2 regions of the Geobacillus sp. BMUD genome follow, and region 2 is predicted to be linked to the other one. Evidence: riboswitches for the same ligand, from Rfam matches in the RefSeq annotation. Region 2 holds a riboswitch; the other holds the start of a gene.
What was found. Region 2 has a riboswitch for thiamine pyrophosphate ahead of tenA (thiaminase II). Riboswitches for the same ligand answer to the same signal wherever they lie in the genome.

Region 1 (9,910 bases), on a different contig from region 2:
CAAAATAAAGACATCATCAAAATCCTTTTTCTCGGAAATCGGTTGATGCTGGGGAAATGATTATGTTTTTTCACTAGAAGGTCAGTGATTTTGCAGGAGATGCAGCCCGACCACGGAATGTATCAAATTGAGCAATCTTTCAAAATCTGCTTTTCTCTCTTACGAGAAACATCGAGTTGACGGAACCCATCGTTTTTTGCCAACCTTCTAGTGCTAGAAAGACGCGATCAACCTTCTGAAAACCGCCCCTTTCGCCATAAAAAGAAGCGGCCGGCATCATCCACGGTTCGATGACGCAACTGGCCGCTGTCTATGGAAGCAAAACGCCGGCGAAGGCGCCGCAATAGACTGCGCAGTTTTCCCCTCATGATCATTCTATGACTAGAAATTTGTACCTTATGCCATTATCATAATCGATTTGAAATGATTTGTAAATATATTTTTTTGAAAATTATATATTTTATATGTATTATGAACCTAAGACTGACCCAAAAGGTTGTTTTTCCTGAAACAAAACACCACCTGTCATTTCTTCATGATTGTTTTATGCCTACATACGGTAATAACATAAGGAAATCCTGATCCTTTTGGAACAACCTCTCCTAATTTACGTTAATGAGGAGACGCACCGATTTGCAGGACAAACAAGGGGGCGACGAACGTTCGCCCCCTTCCACTGCTTCGATCAGCACCCGAGCGTTTTCCAGCTCATGCTTTTTCTGTTGATCGAACTTCCATATCCTTATTTACCTATTTCGAGCAGCGCAGCCCCTTCTTGTCATTGATACAGCGACGACCCTTGCTGAACAAATTGTTTCGCTTTTTCTTTCATCCCTTCCTCTTTGATTTTCCGTTGCAATTCATGAGAAATGTTCATCGAGCAAAACTTCGGTCCGCACATCGAACAAAAATGGGCTGTCTTCGCCGCCTCAGCCGGCAATGTTTCATCATGGTACTCGCGGGCCCGTTCCGGATCAAGCGATAAGTTGAACTGATCGTTCCAGCGAAATTCAAAGCGCGCCTTCGAGAGCGCATCGTCGCGCTGCTGGGCAGCTGGATGCCCTTTCGCCAGATCAGCCGCGTGGGCCGCGATTTTATAGGCCACGACCCCGGCGCGTACGTCCTCTTTATTCGGCAGCCCTAAATGTTCTTTAGGCGTTACGTAACAAAGCATCGCCGTTCCATAAGCGCCAATGATGGCGGCGCCAATGGCTGATGTAATATGGTCATACCCGGGTGCGATGTCGGTGACCAGCGGCCCTAACGTATAAAACGGCGCCCCATGGCAAATTTCCTGTTCCCGCTCGACATTTTCGCGAATTTTATGCATCGGAATGTGTCCTGGCCCTTCGATCATCACTTGCACATCATGCTTCCAGGCGATTTTCGTCAGCTCGCCGAGCGTCTCCAGTTCGGCAAATTGGGCCTCATCGTTCGCATCGGCGATAGAACCGGGGCGCAAGCCGTCGCCAAGGGAGATCGCGACATCGTATTGTTTCAAAATTTCGCAAATGTCTTCAAAATGCGTATACAAAAAGTTTTCTTCATGGTGGGCGAGACACCATTGGGCGATGATCGAGCCGCCGCGCGAGACGATGCCGGTCGTCCGGTTGGCGGTGAGCGGAATGTAATGAAGACGCACGCCGGCGTGGATCGTCATGTAGTCAACTCCTTGCTCGGCTTGCTCGATGAGCGTCTCGCGGTACACGTCCCATGTCAGCTTCTCCGGCACCCCTCCTACCTTTTCGAGCGCCTGATAAATCGGCACCGTTCCCACTGGGACCGGCGAATTGCGGATGATGTACTCGCGCGTTTCATGAATGTGTTTGCCTGTCGATAAGTCCATCACCGTATCGGCGCCCCAACGCACCGCCCAAAGCAATTTTTCCACTTCATCTTCAATCGATGAAGAAACAGCCGAGTTGCCGATATTGGCATTAATTTTTACATGGAAACGACGGCCAATGATCATTGGTTCGCTCTCTGGATGGTTAATATTGGCTGGAATAATGGCCCGACCAGCGGCGACTTCTTGGCGGACAATTTCTGGATCGATTTGTTCACGAATCGCGACAAACTCCATTTCTGGCGTAATGATCCCCCGTTTGGCGTAATGCATTTGTGTCACGGTTTTTCCAGTCTTCGCCCTTAATGGACGGCGCACAAACGGAAGCGGACGTTGGATGGCAACAGAAGGCCGCTCCATTTCCTCCACATCCCCGCGCTCGACAATCCAGCGGCGGCGAAGAGGAGGCAAGCCTTTTTCTACGTCCGGTTCAAAATCGGGATCCGTATACGGGCCCGTCGTATCGTACACACGCACCGGTTTGTTTTCCACCATTCCTTGTGGCGTTTTCGTTGGCGACAAGGCAATCTCTCTCATCGGCACGCGCACATCCGGGCGCGACCCTTCGATGTACACTTTGCGGCTTTCCGGAAACGACATAAACGAGCGGATGTTTTCCATGCGTGGCTCCCCTTTCAACATAAAATGAAGATCAGATCTGAAGCCACACCGTCTGAAGAGGGGCAAACACGAGAATCAGTGATGGCGGCCAATCGAAAATAAAAACAGGTTCCGACATCGGAACCTGATCGAAGGCAAAAGGCCAAATGGACAAGATATACGTCTACGTCCATCTATTCCCGCTGCCTGCTTCCCTACGCTGGCATGACCCAGATCAGGTTCAAAGGGTCAAAGAACTTCATCGCGTTCTTTTCTCAGCCCGGCTCTCGGACTCCCCTAGCAGATAAGCGTATAACAATGATGCCTGACTTTTTTTATTTTATCAGTCCATTGTCAAAGATGCAAACCATTTTGTTCCAAACGTTGGCTCCCACACGTCGTTTGCAAGCCCCTCTTTCTCGGAGAAAGCGTCCTGTTCCTCACTCACACAGAAAATTTCTTCAGCATGGCCCGCATCTCGTCCGCCATCTGACCGAGCGATGTCGACGAAGAGGCGATTTCCTCGACGGAAGCCATTTGTTCCTGCGTCGCTGCCGATACGTTGGCCGCACCGGACGCTGACTGTTCGACAATATGGGTCATTTGTTGGAGTGCATCATTTACTTGACGAGCATGCGCTGTCATTTGCTCAATAGCGGACGATACTTGTCCAATTTGTTCACTCACTTGACCGATTTCCTGGCGAATATGGGCAAATGATTGGCCGCAGACCGCCGCAACGTTTAATCCTTTTGCCACCTCAGCGATCACCTGTTCAGTGGATGCAACCGCCCGTTTCGTTTCTTCTTGAATATAAACAATCAGTTCGGAAATTTGTTGAGCTGAACGAGCGGATTGTTCTGCGAGCTTCCGCACTTCATCTGCGACGACCGCAAACCCTTTCCCTTGCTCACCGGCGCGCGCCGCTTCGATCGCCGCATTGAGCGCCAACAAATTCGTCTGCGACGCAATGCCAGTGATCGCTTCCGTAATCTGTCCAATCTCATTGGAGCGCTCCCCAAGACCTTTCACCAACTGGCCGAGCGTTTGCACATGATCATAAATGAACCGCATTTGCTCGGACATTTGCCCAATCGATTGCTTGCCATCCTCAGCTTTCTCCGACGTTTTCTCGGCCCGGTGCGCCACATCTTTCGTAAGGCAAGCGACGTCGCTCAATGTTTTAGAAATATCATGCACGGACGCGGCGTTGGTGCGGACAGCATCGGCCTGCTCCTCCGCGCCTGTCGCAAGCGTTTCCATCGTTGTCGCAATTTGCTCTGTCGCTTTCGTCGTCTGTTCAGCAACAGCAGCAAGATGCTGAGAATATTGCGCTACCTCTTCGGCATGATGTTGGATTTGCCTCATCACACTTTGCCAAGCGTCTGCCATATCGTTTAACGACGCCGCAATCGGCCGCAGCTGCTGCACGCGATCAAGCGGTACGCGTACCGTCAAATCTCCGCCTGTCATCTTGCCTAAATGTTCATTAATAACAGCAATCGGGGCAACAAACCGCCGGTAATTGAGCGTTGCCGAAACGAAGCCGAGCATCGCGCCAAACAGCACCGTAGCAACAAGCGTCCACCAAAATGCCGCGCCGCGAATGCCGTTGACCAAGCATGTGGCAAGGCCGATCGCCGCTGTGCCAGGAATGACAACGAACATTGTGCGAATGATATAAGCGCTTAACGACAATCCATTCTCCTCCTTTTTCTATCGTGCAAACAGTTTTGTCGTCGTCATAGACTTGATATATTCGTCAACTTGCGTTGGTTTTCCTGCTTTATCGCCCAACCGAACATCCTTTATATGACAGGAGTTCAGTAAAAGTATCAGAAAATGTTATTATACCAAGGTTTTATCCCCTCCTCGAATCTCACTTATCGAGTGAGCAGCAAAAACGTTATATTTATTCATTGTTCTCAGCAGCTTGGACACATTTTTCACATGGAAAAATTCTATTGCTAGCAAAAGGGAATTGGATTAAAACAGAAATTATGTTATAAATATTCATTTACGAGATCAATAGAATGGAGGATCATCCATGAATAGGAAGATGATTGGCGGGGCACTTGCCTTCAGTTTGTTGGCATTCTCCCCTTGGACGGCCACGCAAGCTGAGCCGATCAAATGGACGAACGTCAATGCGTTTGAAGAACAAAACGGGAGCTTATTCAACCAAGAAAACGATGACTTTGTCAAGTTTTCGTAAATTAAAATCGTTGATTCATAAACGCGTGGAAAGGTTGTTCATTCATTAGCGACCCCCCCTCGCTAGAACGTTTTTCCTTTAAATTACCGACTTCTGAGGCGGAACCTTTATAATTCTTCCTCCCATAAATCGAACTAACCAGTTTTTCTTACTCCCCTCCCTATCTCTTGGACGGAAAGACTATTTTTTATCCCTCTATTGAAAATGATAATCATTTATATTATGATATTTAACGATATTGATAATCGTTATCAAATGGAGGGGTCCCCTTGCATTCGATCCGCCTCTTTCTTGATGAGGAAGAAAAAACATATCAGTCTTTACAAACGATTGATCCGTCGCTGGCTCGTTTGTTTTTGTCTATTTTGCCAAATAGCCGGCGACGCATCGCCGGCCGGCTGCTACAGGCGCTCATTCGCGAACGGCTTATTCCCCTTGACCGGGTCATCTGGAAGTGTGCGGGGGAAGAATGGGAGCTTTTCATCCCACTTTCCGGGACAAAACAGATCAAAGCGGCGATAACGGAACGGTTCAACCTCGGTCAATTTGTCGTCGCGCATCTTTGGCTGCTCGACGGAAAGGAGCGAACCCCCCTCTCCTCTCCTTTGGAGCTGCTCGAGCTTCTTCGGAGCGAAGGGCTCATCGGTTCCGCGCCAAACTGGAGCGGATTTTGCGCCGAAATCGCCAACAGCGTAATTAATGACGCGCTTGTCCAAGCCGCGGCCGAGCGGCGAAGAAGCCGGCGGCGCGACGCCTACGGGAAGTGCTCCTCTTCGCTCGAGTGGGTGCGCGCTCAGCCGCGGCCGTTCAGTCCGCTCGTCTTTTATGAACAGGCGGTCATTGACGGACATACGCTACATCCGTGCGCCAAAACAAGGCTTGGTTTCAGCGTCCAAGATATGATTGAGTATTCGCCGGAATGGGAAGCCAACGTCTCTCTCCCCTTGCTGGCGGTGCATCGCAGCCATTGCCGTTTTGTTTCCTTTTCCTACGGACGGATGGCAGATTGGGTTTACGAACAAGATGAAACGTTGCAGTCCGTTGTACAAAACGCGTTGCGGACATACGGCCTGTCTGAATGCGAATACGACGTCATCCCCGTTCATCCATGGCAATGGAAGCACGTCATCCAACAGCGTTTCCAAAACGAGCTGGCCGCACAAACCATCGTTCCGATCGATGGCGGCGTACTGCCGGCTTATCCGCTCGTTTCTGTGCGGACGTTCATGGTTCCCGGCGCTTCCGGCGATCATTTGAAAACGCCGGTCAACGTGCAAATGACAAGTGCCATCCGCACTGTATCCCTGGCGGCGGCAGCCAATGGGCCGCGATTATCGGCATGGCTGGCCGATGTGCTCACAAAAGAACGGCTCGCTCCCCGCTTTCGGATCGTCAGTGAAAAGGCAGGCATCTGCTTCTTGCCTCACGGCCGAACGGACGAGGAGGCAGCGGCCCTGGGCAAACAACTCTCGGCCATCGTCCGAGACAATCCGGAACGCGGACTGTCCGAAGGAGAGATCGCGTTGCCGGCGGTGGCGCTTCTTTCTCCGTCTTTCCTAAGCGGCAAACCCGTGGCAGCTGAACTTGTCCAGGAATATGCGGCCGATCAAGCGGCAAGCTCCATGCGTGAGGCGGCTGTGTCATTTTTCCGTCAATATGCGGAAGTGCTCATTCCGCCGCTGCTCGTTCTTTTATGCAAGTACGGAATCAGTCTTGAAGCCCACTTGCAAAACAGCGTCCCTGTCTTTCGCCGCGGCGTGCCTCAAGCGATGCAAGTTCGCGATTTAGGGGGCATTCGCCTTCATTCCGGCCGCTTTCGTCGCCATCGCTATCCGCTTGACGAGCTCGCGCCGTCAAGCGTCGTGACAGCCGATCTCAACGAGTTGCGGCATACGTTCACCCATGCTGTCATTCACAACCATCTCGGCGAGCTGACCGCCTGCTTGTCTCGCACATTCTCTGTTGAGGAACCGCTCTTTTGGCAGACGCTGGCCGACGTGATCGAAGAGGCATTCGCTTGGCTCGCCCGCGACAGCGAAATCAAAGAACAGGTAAAACAAGATCGCGAAGCGCTCTTTTCCCCGGTGCTGCCGATGAAAGCGCTCGTTGCTATGCGCTTAACGGATGATCTTCGCAACCATTTCATTGAAACGGCCAATCCGCTGGCCAAATGGAAAAGGGAGGAATGGGAACGATGAATACGCGTTTATCCCTCCGGACAGCTGATATCATCCTTTATCCATACGAAGAAGAATGCGCCGAGTTCATCGAAAAACGATTTCCTGAACATCTGTCCGCTTATGTCCACCATGTCATGCGGGCGCGGACGACGATCTTGCAACGAACCGTAGCTGCGTTGCTGCGGGAAGACGTATTCGGTCTATACTCCCGTTCCTACAACTTGCAAGTGATCGGCTCAGTGTATATCACGAACTGGCGCTGGCTGACGCCGGAATGGGAACCGGCTGTCCGCCAGCTGCCGGCCGCCCACTTGCGAGAAGGGATCATGTATAAATTGTTCCCCGTTGCCCCCGGCCAATGTTTGCTGATCCCGATCCGCGGCGAATCCGCTTTCCGCCAATGCGACATCGGCGAAGAGGTCATTTCGGTCGGCGAAGGCATCCAAACGGTGCGGGACGCCCTTTCCTTCCTTTCGCTGCTAACGCCGCTCATCAAAGCGGCCGGCGAGGAACAAGCATGGGCGCAGCTGGCGAAAGAATTGGAAAACGGAACCGCCAACTTGGCGTTGGCTTATTGGCATTTTGAAAAGGAATGCCAAACGATGCGCAAGGAAGCGGACAACTTGTTCACCTATATCGAACAACGACAAAGCGATCCATCGTTTTGCCCGGCGCTGTTTTTCGAGCAACTTTGCATTGAAGGGCATCATCTCCATCCGGGCGCCAAAACGAAACTGCCGATGTCCCCTAAAGACGTATTGGCTTACTCGGCGGAGTTTGGGGGTCAACCGCAGCTGCGGATCGTCGCCGTCCGACGCAATTTGTGCGATTTCCATTTTGACGGATATGAGGATCCGAACACCTTCTTGTTCGACCATTTTCCGGCGCTGCGCAGCCTGGTTGCCGAACGCTTTCGGGAAGCGGACAAGAGGCTGGAAGACTATGTGCTCGTGCCTGTCCATCCTTGGCAATACGAACATGTCCTTCCGAACGTCTATCGCGAGGAATTGGACGACGGCCGCCTTTGGCTGATCGAAGGAGCGGTGATCCCAACGCAGGCGACCGCCTCGTTCCGAACCGTTTTGGCGAAAGAAGCGCCGCTGTATATAAAGACGGCCGTCCATAGTCAAATGACCTCGACGGTCAGGTCCATTTCCCCCCAGTCAGCCAACAACGGCGCAACATACAGCCGGCTGTTTCGCGCCATTTTGGAAAGAGAGAGGGGCTTGTCCGCTATCTTTCTTCCTGTTTGTGAAATTGGCGGCTGCTCGTTCCGCTCCAAAGATCCAAATAAAGCACGGAACTTATCGGTTATTTATCGGGAAGGGCTGGATCGCTTGATCGATGAAGGGGAAATCGCCATTACCGGCACCGCTTTATATGCCCCATCTCCATTTAGCGGCCAGCCGATTATCAACGATATGATTGAGGCATATGCCAAGGGAATCGGCCGCCCATCATCTCAAGAAACGGCGCTTTCCTTTCTTCGCGAATACGCCGTCATCGCCGTCCGTGGCTTTCTAACGTTGCTCGTCAAGTACGGCATTGGCCTGGAAGGACACTTACAAAATACCGTTCCCGTTTTCCGGCAAGGAAAACCAACAAAATTGCTGTTTCGCGACTGGGGCGGCATTCGTTTGTACCGGCCGCGCCTTGAACGCCAAGGATTCCATATCGATGTCCGTCCCGGTTCCATCACGATTACAGATGATTTGCGAGAAGCACAAAACAAAGTGTTTTATACAGTCTTTCAAAATCAGTTTGGCGAAATCATCCGGCACATCAGCCGCCGTTGGGGCATCGCCGAGGAACAAGGCTGGGCGTGCGTCCGCCGCCAATGTGATGAGGTGTTTGCCGAATTGGCGAAAGACCCGAGCCTAACGTTCGCGGTGGACGAGGACCGCGAGGCTTTATACCGGCCGTTTATCGACCATAAGGCGTTGACAAAAATGCGGCTGCAGCCAGAGGCGAAGACATATTGTTTCGTTTCCGTGCCGAATCCGCTAGCAACAAGCCGATAAGGGGAAATCGATATGCTTCTGACATCGAAAAAACCGTCCCCTTCCTTCGCATTATTTTGGCGCCCGTTCCGGATTTATTGGGGCGGAACGCTGCCGGCGCGCATCGGGGAGTGGGCTGATTTCATCGTCTTAAACTGGGCCGTGCTGCAGCTTTCCCGCTCGCCGCTCGACCTCGGCGTTCTCAACGTTTGCCGGCTGCTGCCGATTTTTCTATTCAGCTGGCTCGGCGGGATGCTCGCTGACCGCCTTCCGCGTCGCCAAGTGCTGGCCGCCTCCTTGCTTGGCATGGCAGGATCTACTTTGGCGATCGCCTGGCTGTTGCATGAGCCGTCCTCCCTCATTTGGCTGCTTGCCGCTGTCTTCGTCCGTTCGGTTTTTATGGCCATTGAGACGGCGGTGCGCAATGCGTATATCGCTGATCTTGTTCCAGGCGCGGCACTCTCGAGCGCCATTTCACTGCATACCGCCGCTCTTCACATCGGGAAAATCATCGGCCCAGCAATGGCCGGATGGGGGCTCTCTTCACTCGGCGGCGTTTTACTGCTTATCATCTACAGCGCGATGCTCGTTATCGCAGCTTTTGCTGTATTGTCATTAGAAGAGAGCCGCCCCCGCCGTCCAGCTGCGCGTCCGACCAACAGCGGCAAAGGGGAGGCGATCTGTTACATCAAGCGCACCCCGCTCGTTCGGGCGCTGCTTCTTCTTTCAATCATTCCGATGACGTTTGGCTTTGCCTATTCGGCGGTCACCCCGCTTCTTGTTGACGCGTTGGCCAACGGCGATGCCGGGGATTTCGCCTTGCTGCTTTCTGTCTCATCCGCCGGGGCATTGCTTGGCACGACTTGGCTTTCCTTCCGGCCGGTCGAGGCGATCGGCAAATGGCTCATCATCTCTTTGCTCGCTTTCTCTTTATCGTTGCTTCTATGGATCGTCTCGTTTGAACATCAGCTGCTTTGCCTTGCCGCCATGGCGTTGGCCGGGCTGACCGGGCAGCTGTATCGGACGCTATGCCGCCTGGCCGTCCAACTGACCGTTCCGGATCAGCTGC
Region 2 (9,910 bases):
CACCGGGCGCGTCCACTGCCGGACAGACAGGTCTTTCATCCCGGTGTTTCGGTGTCCACAGCAGGAACAAAGCTGGCTGGACGGGAAAACAGACGACACAATCACCACCTGCGACCGTACCACTTCGCTTTGTACTCCAACTGCCTCTGGAATTCCGACCAACCGGCGTAGGCGATGCTTCCCGCCAGCCGGTGGTTCTTTTGCATGTTTCGCACCTGCAGATTCTCCAGGGCCGATCACTTGGTTTTCGCGAATCAGCCGGGAGGACAGCTTGTGCAGCAAGTCCAGCCAGGCGCTTTTCACCTTCTCATGAAGCCAGGCCGCTTTTAGCCGGGCCTTCTTCCGGTTCTTCCCACGCGGCTCCCAGCGGGAAAGAATCTGTTGCCAGCGTTTCAGTTTCTTTTTCTTGTTTTCGCAGATGCCGGGGATTCGGGATCATTTCCCCGGTGCTGAGCACGACGATATTCTTGTCCCATACCATGATTGTATCAGTTTGATGAAGAAACGGCAACGCGCTTCATCCCCCTAAAGAGCGGGCTTTCGCGCGGGATTTCTGTAAAAACCACACTTGCCGCGCTAAGCGGAAACAAAGCGATGCGGCCGGCAGCAGCCGTTTTCGCTCTTCCTATCTTAAATATAACAAATTTTTCGCCAACTGACTATAGCTGGGGAGTTGTCCTTCCATATAAATCCAGACAACCAAAAAGAAAAATGCGCCGGATGAACGGAGGCGCATCATGATTCAAGCCAACAGGAACCAATCAAATACAAAAGAACAAGCAATGAGGCAATGTTGAAGGTCACCGACCACTCGGCCATTCGTCTTCCCCTCCCTTTTCTTCCCCTCTTTCATTGTACCCTATTGACGGCGGGAAAAGCAGGAGGAGAAGGGGGGGTTTTGACCGTTTGCTGAACAAAACAAGGACGTCCTCCCATCAACAAACGCGCTCATTTCCTGTCTTTTCAACCTAAATAGCGGTAATAGATCGCCTTTGCCTCCTGCACATCTTTCGTGCCGTGCACAAGCGCACGGCCATCACGAAAGACGACCAACCGTTTTTCGCCGAGCGAAACGGAGACAAGATACGGGTTCGCTTCCGCTTGAAGCCCTTGGCGGCGAAACAGCTCCGCCACTTCATTCAAGTCGTACTCGCGTCGGGCAGGCGGACGGATTTGCACAGAATCGCGCCCGCACAAGACGGCCGTCTTCGTCCGTTGTTCATACGAAAGAAACGGATAAGATGGATGACGTCCGCACGTCGGGCAATCATCCTTTTTCACTCCGTCAAGGCGAATGGCGGCATATTCGTTCGTCCAAAGGTCAAACGAAACAAGCTTGCCGCGGAGCGCCGACCAATCCCCCACTAACATTTTTAACGCCTCAGCCATCTGATAGCTGACAACCATTTGCACCGCTGGGCTGATAATGCCGGCCGTATCGCACGTCAATCCCCCTTGCGGCACCGTTTCAAGCAAGCAATACAAACAAGGCGTGCGGTTCGGAATGAAGGTGCAGCTTAAACCGTAACTGCCGACACAAGCGCCATAAATCCACGGAATGTTGTACTTGTAGGCAACGTCATTGATGACAAGGCGCGTATCAAAATTGTCTGTCGCATCGATCCATAAGTCAGGGCGTTGCTTGACAGCGATCGTTTCCAATTCTTCCGGGCCGGCGTCGCCGACAATGGCCTCGATCTCAACTTCGCTGTTGATTTGTTCAAGACGCCGTTTGGCGGCGATCGCCTTTGGCAGCCGCTCCTTCGCATCCGCTTCGCTGTACAGCTGCTGGCGCTGCAAGTTGCTCCATTCGACGTAATCGCGGTCGATGATTGTCAATTTGCCGATGCCAGCGCGCACGAGCGCTTCGGCATTGCCCGTGCCGAGCGCTCCAGCGCCGATCAGCACGACATGTTTTTCTCGTATTTTCTTCTGCCCTTCTTTGCCAATCGGCGCAAATAGTTGCTGCCGGGAATATCGTTCGTTCAAACAACACTCATTCCTTCCATCGGGCTGCTCGCTGACGCGTACCGTTTTTTCGGGATGCGTCCGGCTTCATAGCCGAGCCGGCCCGCTTCTACCGCCAGCTTCATCGCTTTTGCCATTTTCACTGGATCGGCCGCACCGGAAACAGCGGTGTTCAAAAGCACCCCATCCGCACCAAGCTCCATCGCCAGGGCCGCGTCCGCCGGTCCGCCGATGCCGGCGTCGACAATGACCGGCACGTTCGCCTGCTCAATGATAAAGCTCAAATTGAGCGGATTGATGATGCCTTGTCCGGACCCGATCGGCGAGGCGCCCGGCATGATCGCATGGCAGCCAAGCTCCTCTAGCCGCTTCGCCAGCACGACATCATCGGATGTGTACGGCAACACGATAAATCCTTCCTCAAGCAGCATTTCCGCCGCTTTCAACGTCTCGATCGGGTCTGGAAGGAGCGTTTTGTCGCAGCCGATCACTTCTACTTTTATCATATCACACAATCCGGATGCCTTGGCGAGCCGGGCGATGCGCACCGCCTCTTCCGCCGTTTTCGCCCCAGCGGTGTTCGGCAAAAGCTTATATTTGCTTAAATCGAGCTGCTCTAAAAAGTTCGGCTGCTCCGGAGAAAAGATGTTCATCCGCCGGACAGCGAACGTTAAAATTTCCGCCCCTGATGCTTCCACCGCTTCTTTTTGCACGTCCAAGCTCGGATATTTGCCCGTGCCGAGCAACAGACGCGAAGAGAATTCATATGGACCAATTTTCAACATCTCAACCGCCTCCTACAAAATGAACGATTTCCACGCGATCGCCATCGCGCAACGCCGTCGTCCCATACTCATGTTTTTGGATGATGCGGACATTGACTTCGACGATGCAAAGCTTATTCTCAAGCCGGAAATGGGCAAGCAAATCGCCCACCGTTTTCACCTCGTCGGGCACGGCGACCGTCTCCCCGTTAATCACTAACGTCATTCCACCCCCACCTTTCCGATATGGCGTGTCAACGAAAATGGCGCAAGGTCAAACGCCGTTTTTTTCCGCTCCACTAAGTCGGCGACAAGCAGACCGGTCAACGGGCTGAGCAAAATGCCGTTCCGGTAATGGCCAGCAGCGACAAATAAGCCGCGCCGCTCCGGATGCTCACCTAGATAAGGCAAACCGTCTTCGGTCTGCGGCCGAATGCCGCTCCATGCCGTTACCCACTCCGCCTGTTCAATGTTTGGAACAAGGTGGGCGGCGCGATGCAACAAACTCATCACCCCGCCGACCGATACGCGCCGGTCAAACGTGTTGGGCGTGGACGTCGCTCCGATGAGCAGCCGGTTTCCCGATTTTGGAACGATATAGCAGCCGTTTTTCGCAAATACCGTCGTTTGCAACAGCGGAACCGGAGTGCGCACCATGACGCACTCCCCTTTGACCGGATAAACGGAAAGCGAAAGCCCGACCCGCGCGCCAAGCCGCGCCGCCCAAGCTCCGGAAGCGATGACGACCGCCTCGGCGGAAAACGTTCCGCTTATTGTGTCTAACACATGACCGCTGCTGTCAGAACGAATGTCGAACACTTCCGTATACTCGTACAGACAAGCGCCGGCGGAGGCGGCGGCATAGGCGAGAGCGGCGGCGAAATCCGAAGCGCTCACTTGCCCATCGCCGGGAATGTACATCGCACCGGCAAGCGCTTCCGTCGCAAGACGCGGCTCGATGTCAAGCGCCTCCCCTTTCGTGAGCCACTGCACCGGTTCGCCTATGCTCCGCCAAAATGCATAATGGCGATAAAGATCGTCCGCTTCCTCCTCCGTTGTCGCTAGTTTGATCATTCCTTTTTCGACAAGGCCGATATCAATGCCGGTTCTCTCCTTCAGCTCTTCAGCCAAGGACGGCATGAGCGCCCGGCTTTGCAAGGCAAGCGGCACGAGCGGGCTCGGCGCCGAAAACTCCGATTGCGCCCCGAGCATGCCAGCCGCTGCGCTTGATGCCCCGCTTCCCATCGTTCCTTTTTCGAAAATGGCGACGCGGTGCCGCCGTTTGGCGAGTTCAAAGCCGATGGCCGCCCCAATCACTCCGCCGCCGATGATGGCGACGTCATACCGACGCGTCATCCCCTATCCCCTCCCTTTCACTATGTCTGCCAGCCGTTTGGCCTCAGCAACGGGGTCGGCGGCGAAAAAAACAGCCGACAATACCGCCACCCCGGCTGCGCCCGCTTCCAGCACCCGACGAGCGTTGCCGGCGTGAATGCCGCCGATGGCGATGACTGGAATGGACACGGCGGCCACGATTTCCGCAAGCGAGTCCAGACCGCGCGGTGGCAAACCGGGCTTGCTGTCCGTCGGAAAAATATGACCATACAAACAAAAGTGAGCGCCATCCTGTTCGGCTTGTTTCGCCTCCTCCGACCCGTGCACCGAGCAACCAACCGTCAAGTCCGGAAACGAGCGGCGGACGGCGCGCACCGGCAGGCTGTGATAAGCAAGCTGCACACCTTTGACACCGTAGACAGCGGCGACATCAACCCGGTCATTGACGATGATTTTTTGGGGCGGCACCCCGACGCGAAGCAGTGCCGCGACAAACGCCGCCGCTTCGCGCGCTGTCTTTTCCTTTTCACGAATATGAATGAAATCGGCGTACGGATGAACATGGGCGCAAATCGCCGCGAACTCGTCAGCTGTCTGCCGTCCCGTCGAAATGAAATGAAGAATCCCCATTGCCATCCCTTTCCCTCTATCGGACATCGCTGATCGGGATATATGGATAATGCATGCCGGCATAATAAGCCACCAACATCAAGGCGGCGAACAGGGCGACAAACAGGACATCATATTTGCCAAACCCCATTTCATAGTAAAACGTGCGCCGTCCATCCCCGGAAAATCGCTTTGCCTCCATCGCGACCGCAATGCGCTGGGCGCGGCGGATGCTTTGCGACAACAGCGGAACGGCGTAGCGCTTGATTTTGCCAAGGCCGCCCTTGTTCGGCACGCCGCGCACGGTCAAGGCGTAGCGGACTGTTTGAAACTCTTCGAGCATCATCGGCAACAACCGAACCGCCGCTAAAAAGCTGTATGCATACTTTGGTTTCAACTTTAGCTGCTGCATGAGCGAATAAAACAGATGCACCGGGCGAGTCGTCAGCGAAAAAATCAGCCCGAGAAGCCCAAGCGCCAAAGCGCGAACCCCAATGTGCACCCCGCGCCAAAAACTTTCCGCCGTAATATGGATGAGCCCCCAGCGAAACCATGTCGTCGTTCCTTCACCAAACATCATCATCGATGAGGCCGTCGAAACAAAGACAAGAAAAAACGGCAAAAACAACCAAAACAACACGCCCGCCGGATAGCCGGTGCCAAAGCAAAACAAAGCAAACAAAGCGAGCGAAACATTGATGAGCACGTTCGGATTGTGAATGAACAACACGGCAAAAAAAAGCACAACAAGCACAATGAGCTTTAAGCTCGGGTTCGTCTCATGAAGCCATGTCTTGCGGCAGCGAACCTCCCATTTCATCGCCCTGATCCACCTTCCGCCAACACGGGCTCTCGGATGTCAAGCCGTTCGTCCCGAACGAGCGCCCCATCTTCAATCACCCACCGTCTCGTCGCAAAGCGGCGGACGATTTGTTCATCATGTGTGACCATCATGATCGCCGCCCCTTGTTCACGGTATGCTTCAAGCATTTCGAGCAACGCGAACGTATTTTTTGCATCTTGCCCAAATGTCGGCTCATCAAGCAAAAAGAGGCGCTGGCCGGCGACGATCGACGCTGCGACGCTCAACCGCCGTTTTTGCCCAATCGACAGCTGATACGGGTGTTGGTCTTGTTGTCCAACAAGGTCAAATTCACGCAACAGACGGTCGACGATTCCCTCAATTTCCTCTTTCGGCCGCCCCTCAAGCCGAAGCGAGTAGGCGAGTTCATCACGAACCGAATGGGTGACAAATTGCCACTCCGGGTTTTGAAAAACAAAGGCGATATGGCGATAAAGCGGCCGCTTCTTTTTCACGTCCTCCCCCAACAGCGCATACTCGCCGTCTGTAAAGATGAGCTGCATGAGCGCGTGCAGCAGCGTGCTTTTGCCAGCGCCGTTCTTTCCCGTGATGGCAATCCATTCGCCGGCGTACACCGCTGCTTCAGGAACATAGATTTTCGCCTCCCGGCCGCGGAACCCGCGAAAACAGCTGAGGCGAAGAAGCTCCTCGCCTTGATGGCGAGCTTGCCGCCTTGCCGTCCGGTCATAGTCATCCCAGACGCCTGGATACCAAATCCCTTCAGCGGCAATGACGTCTTTATAATCGGAAAACACCGCCTTCGCCTCGCCGTCGGCGATGATGCGCCCATCGCGGTCAAACAACACGATCCGATCCACAAAGTCGAGCACATGTTCAATTTTATGCTCGACGATGATGATCGTTTTGCCGCGGCCCACCTGCTTCACCGTTTGCCATACCGCCTTCGTCCCTTCTTCATCGAGCAGCGCCGTCGGCTCATCCAAAAACAAGACATCCGGCTCAAGCGCCAGCACCGAAGCGAGCGCCAACCGCTGCTTCATCCCGCCGGAAAGCGTATGAATATCCGTATGCGGGGCGATCTCCAAACCGACCTGGTCCAGCAGGGCGCGGATGCGGGCGGGCATCTCGCGGCGCGGCACGCCCTGATTTTCAAGGGCAAAGGCGATTTCCTCGTCCGCATACGGCATGCAAAATTGCGCATCGGGGTCTTGAAAGACATAGCCCCACCGCTCCGGCCTCTCAAGGCGCTCCGCTTTCATTGGCACATCGATCGAGTGGGGAATGATGCCGGCCATCACTTGCAATAATGTCGACTTTCCGCATCCCGACGGACCGAGGAGAAGCACTTTCTCTCCCTCGGCAATCGAAAGCGACAAATCGCGAAACAGCAGTCTGTCGCCCCCGGGAAATTTCAGGCGAAGCCGGTCAACCGCAATTGCTTGTTTCATCGCCATTCGCCGCCTTACCGGTTCAACGCATCGTAATCATCTTTTGAAGCCGACCGCCACATTTGCGTCACTCCGGTTTTTTCGAGCGCTTTTGCCAATGAAACAGCAAACACACCGGAGATGAGGATGGCGCCAATAAAACGCGCCAGCAAAAAGAGCGCCATATTCCATGGAGCAAGCGCCTCAATATAGCCTTTGTAAAAGTCCATGATGAGCGAGCCGACCGTCGCCCCGACCGCACCGAGCGAGACAACGAACGCATCGAAGCGCCGATAGCGGAAGGCGGCAAAGACAAGCTCGGCCAACAGCCCTTGTACAACCCCGTAAATGAGCACTTCAAGCCCCCATTGCGATCCCATGATCAGCTCGCCGGACGAAGCGGCAATCTCCGCGAGCAACGCCACCCCTGGTTTGCGGATCAACAAATAGGCAAGCGAAGAAGCGATAAACCACATGCCGTAAATGAGTTGATCGAGATGAAACCCTACTGCTCCCACCGCGCTATATAGTGGGCCCCATAATTTGTAAATCACGCCAAACACAATCGCAATGACGATCGTCGTTAAAATATCCGCCAATTTTAACCCTTTTGCCTTCGCTTCCATCCTGTTCTCCTCCTTGTCTCACGTCAACGGCTTACCGCCAATTCAACCGACGGCCACTGCTCAAGCCGGTACGCCATCTCCCAAAACTCGTACTCATATTCGCTGCTGATGAGGAAATGCCGCTTCATCCGATGGCGATCCTCTTCGGTGACCGCGTCAGCGATGGCGTCAAGCCGCGCGATTTGCTCTTCTACAAGTGAGCGGAACCAGTCGGAACTGTAGGTGCTGATCCATTTTTCATAAATCGGATCATTCGGGCGGCACGTTTTCAAACGCTCGCCAATTTCGTAATACAGCCAGTAGCATGGCAAAATGGCGGCGATGACATCACCGAGATGCCCTTCATACGCAGCACGGTACATGTGCGACGTATAGGCGTACGCCGTCGGCGCCGGAATGAACGCCGCCCTCTCTTCCTCCGTAATGCCTAGCAGCTTGGCGAACGTTTCATGCAGCGACAGCTCGGCTTCGCACGTGCTTTGTGCATGGTGCGCCATCCGGGCCGTTGTCGCCAAATCCGGCGATTTCGCCGCTCCGATCGCCTGCACGCGGGCAAAATGGCGCAAATAATAGGCATCTTGCATCACGTAATAGCGAAATTTCTCGCGCTCCAGCGTCCCCTGGCCAAGCTCCTGAACGAACGGATGGCGAAAACTCGCCTGCCAGATTGGATCGGCCGCCTGGCGCAATTGTTTGGCAAATGACATTCGTCCTCCCCCTTTTTGGCAAAATAAAAACGCCGCTTCCTTTGCCCTTGGGCGTAAAGAAAGCGGCGTGGGCATGCGACGACGTTGGCAAGGCAAAGCCTAGCCTTACTGTGCTGCTCCTCCACTTCCCTACGCTGGCATTACCCAGATCAGGTGCTAAGGGTCTCAAAGGCACACTTTGATCTCAGCCTTTCTAAAGGCCCCCCTAGTGGATGATGATGGTGCAATTTTCAGTTTTCTTTACCACTTATCATACCACGACGGCGGCGGTTGTCAATCTTTTTTTCGCCGACGTTGCGCCGCACGTTTCAATCCGCTATGATAAAAACGCAGCAATTGACGATTGGATGGGAGTGGAAACGATGGCGAAAGTGATCCTAAAACGGAAACGGAAAAAACGACTTGAGCAAGGGCACCCATGGATTTTTCAAAGTGAAGTCGACCGCATCGAAGGCGATGTAGCGCCGGGCGACTTCGTTGACATTTACAATCATCAAGGGTATTGGCTGGCGAAAGGATATATCAACCCTGCTTCGCAAATCATCGTCCGCGTCTTGACACAAAACCCAAACGATGAACTCGATGAGCGCTTTTTCATCGACCGCATCCGTCAGGCGTGGGCGTACCGTGAACGGATGATTCCCGGCGTTCGCTCCTGCCGCGCCGTCTATGGCGAGGCCGACTTTTTGCCCGGATTGATCGTCGACAAATATGAAGATGTGCTGGTTGTGCAAATTTTGGCGCTCGGCATGGAAAAACGGAAAGACTGGATCTTGCGCGGCTTGCTTGACGTGTTTGCCCCAAGGGCCATTTATTTGCGCAACGATGTATCTGTTCGGGAGCTTGAGGGTCTCAAACAAGAAAAAGGCTTTTGGTACGGGGAATCGGAAACTGAAATCGAAATTGAGGAAAACGGCGTGAAATACATCGTCGATATTGAGAACGGGCAAAAAACGGGCTTTTTCTTCGACCAACGGCAAAACCGCGCTGCCCTTCGTCCGCTCATCGGTCCGGAGACGACGGTGCTCGACTGCTTCACCCATACCGGCTCCTTTATGCTGAACGCTTGTCTGTATGGAGCAAAACATGCTACTGCCGTCGATATTTCTGAACATGCCATCGAGACCGCGAAACGGAACGCTGCGTTAAACGGATTCACGAACGTTGAATTTGTCGTCGCCAACGCCTTCGACTATTTGCGCGAGTCGGTGCGCGCTGGCAAACAGTGGGATGTCGTCATCATCGACCCGCCGGCGTTCGCGAAATCGGCCCATGCCGTCCCGAAGGCGCTGCGCGGCTATAAAGACATTAACTTAAACGGTTTGAAGCTTGTCAAAGACGGCGGCTTTTTCGTCACATCAAGCTGCTCGTACCACGTCCGCCCGCACCTATTTCAAGAGATGATTGCTGATGCGGCATTTGACGCGAAAAAAGTGCTTCGTCAAGTATATTGGAACGGCGCCGGCTACGACCACCCGAAACTCCTTGCCGCGGAAGAAGGCGACTACTTAAAATTCGCCATTTACGAAGTGTATTCCCGGCGGTGACGAGCCGCGCTCAAAGGCCGTTTCGATGCGCCGCTGGGCAGAAAAAACGCCTAGGGGCTATCCCTAAGCGTTTTTTCGTTCCCTGGGGCGAAGCGATTGTTTTT

Region 1: it holds a riboswitch for thiamine pyrophosphate, as region 2 does, so the genes downstream of both, thiC (phosphomethylpyrimidine synthase ThiC) here and tenA (thiaminase II) in region 2, are expected to answer to the same signal.

The regions. Positions count from the first base shown of each region.
Region 1 covers NZ_SDLA01000005.1:154,815-164,724, reverse strand. The annotation lists gene thiC (phosphomethylpyrimidine synthase ThiC) at 779-2,467, opposite strand; TPP riboswitch at 2,642-2,755, opposite strand; gene ETC05_RS08380 (methyl-accepting chemotaxis protein) at 2,891-4,144, opposite strand; gene ETC05_RS08375 (hypothetical protein) at 4,494-4,661, shown strand; gene ETC05_RS08370 (IucA/IucC family protein) at 4,931-6,859, shown strand; gene ETC05_RS08365 (IucA/IucC family protein) at 6,856-8,862, shown strand; gene ETC05_RS08360 (MFS transporter) at 8,875-9,910, shown strand, end outside.
Region 2 covers NZ_SDLA01000007.1:39,276-49,185, reverse strand. The annotation lists gene ETC05_RS17860 (zinc ribbon domain-containing protein) at 1-378, opposite strand, end outside; gene ETC05_RS17855 (hypothetical protein) at 308-511, opposite strand; gene ETC05_RS09855 (thiazole biosynthesis adenylyltransferase ThiF) at 964-1,989, opposite strand; gene ETC05_RS09850 (thiazole synthase) at 1,986-2,753, opposite strand; gene thiS (sulfur carrier protein ThiS) at 2,755-2,958, opposite strand; gene thiO (glycine oxidase ThiO) at 2,955-4,088, opposite strand; gene tenI (thiazole tautomerase TenI) at 4,092-4,697, opposite strand; gene ETC05_RS09830 (energy-coupling factor transporter transmembrane component T family protein) at 4,714-5,496, opposite strand; gene ETC05_RS09825 (ABC transporter ATP-binding protein) at 5,493-6,947, opposite strand; gene ETC05_RS09820 (ECF transporter S component) at 6,962-7,552, opposite strand; gene tenA (thiaminase II) at 7,576-8,259, opposite strand; TPP riboswitch at 8,369-8,476, opposite strand; gene ETC05_RS09810 (class I SAM-dependent rRNA methyltransferase) at 8,622-9,806, shown strand; gene ETC05_RS09805 (MFS transporter) at 9,870-9,910, opposite strand, start outside.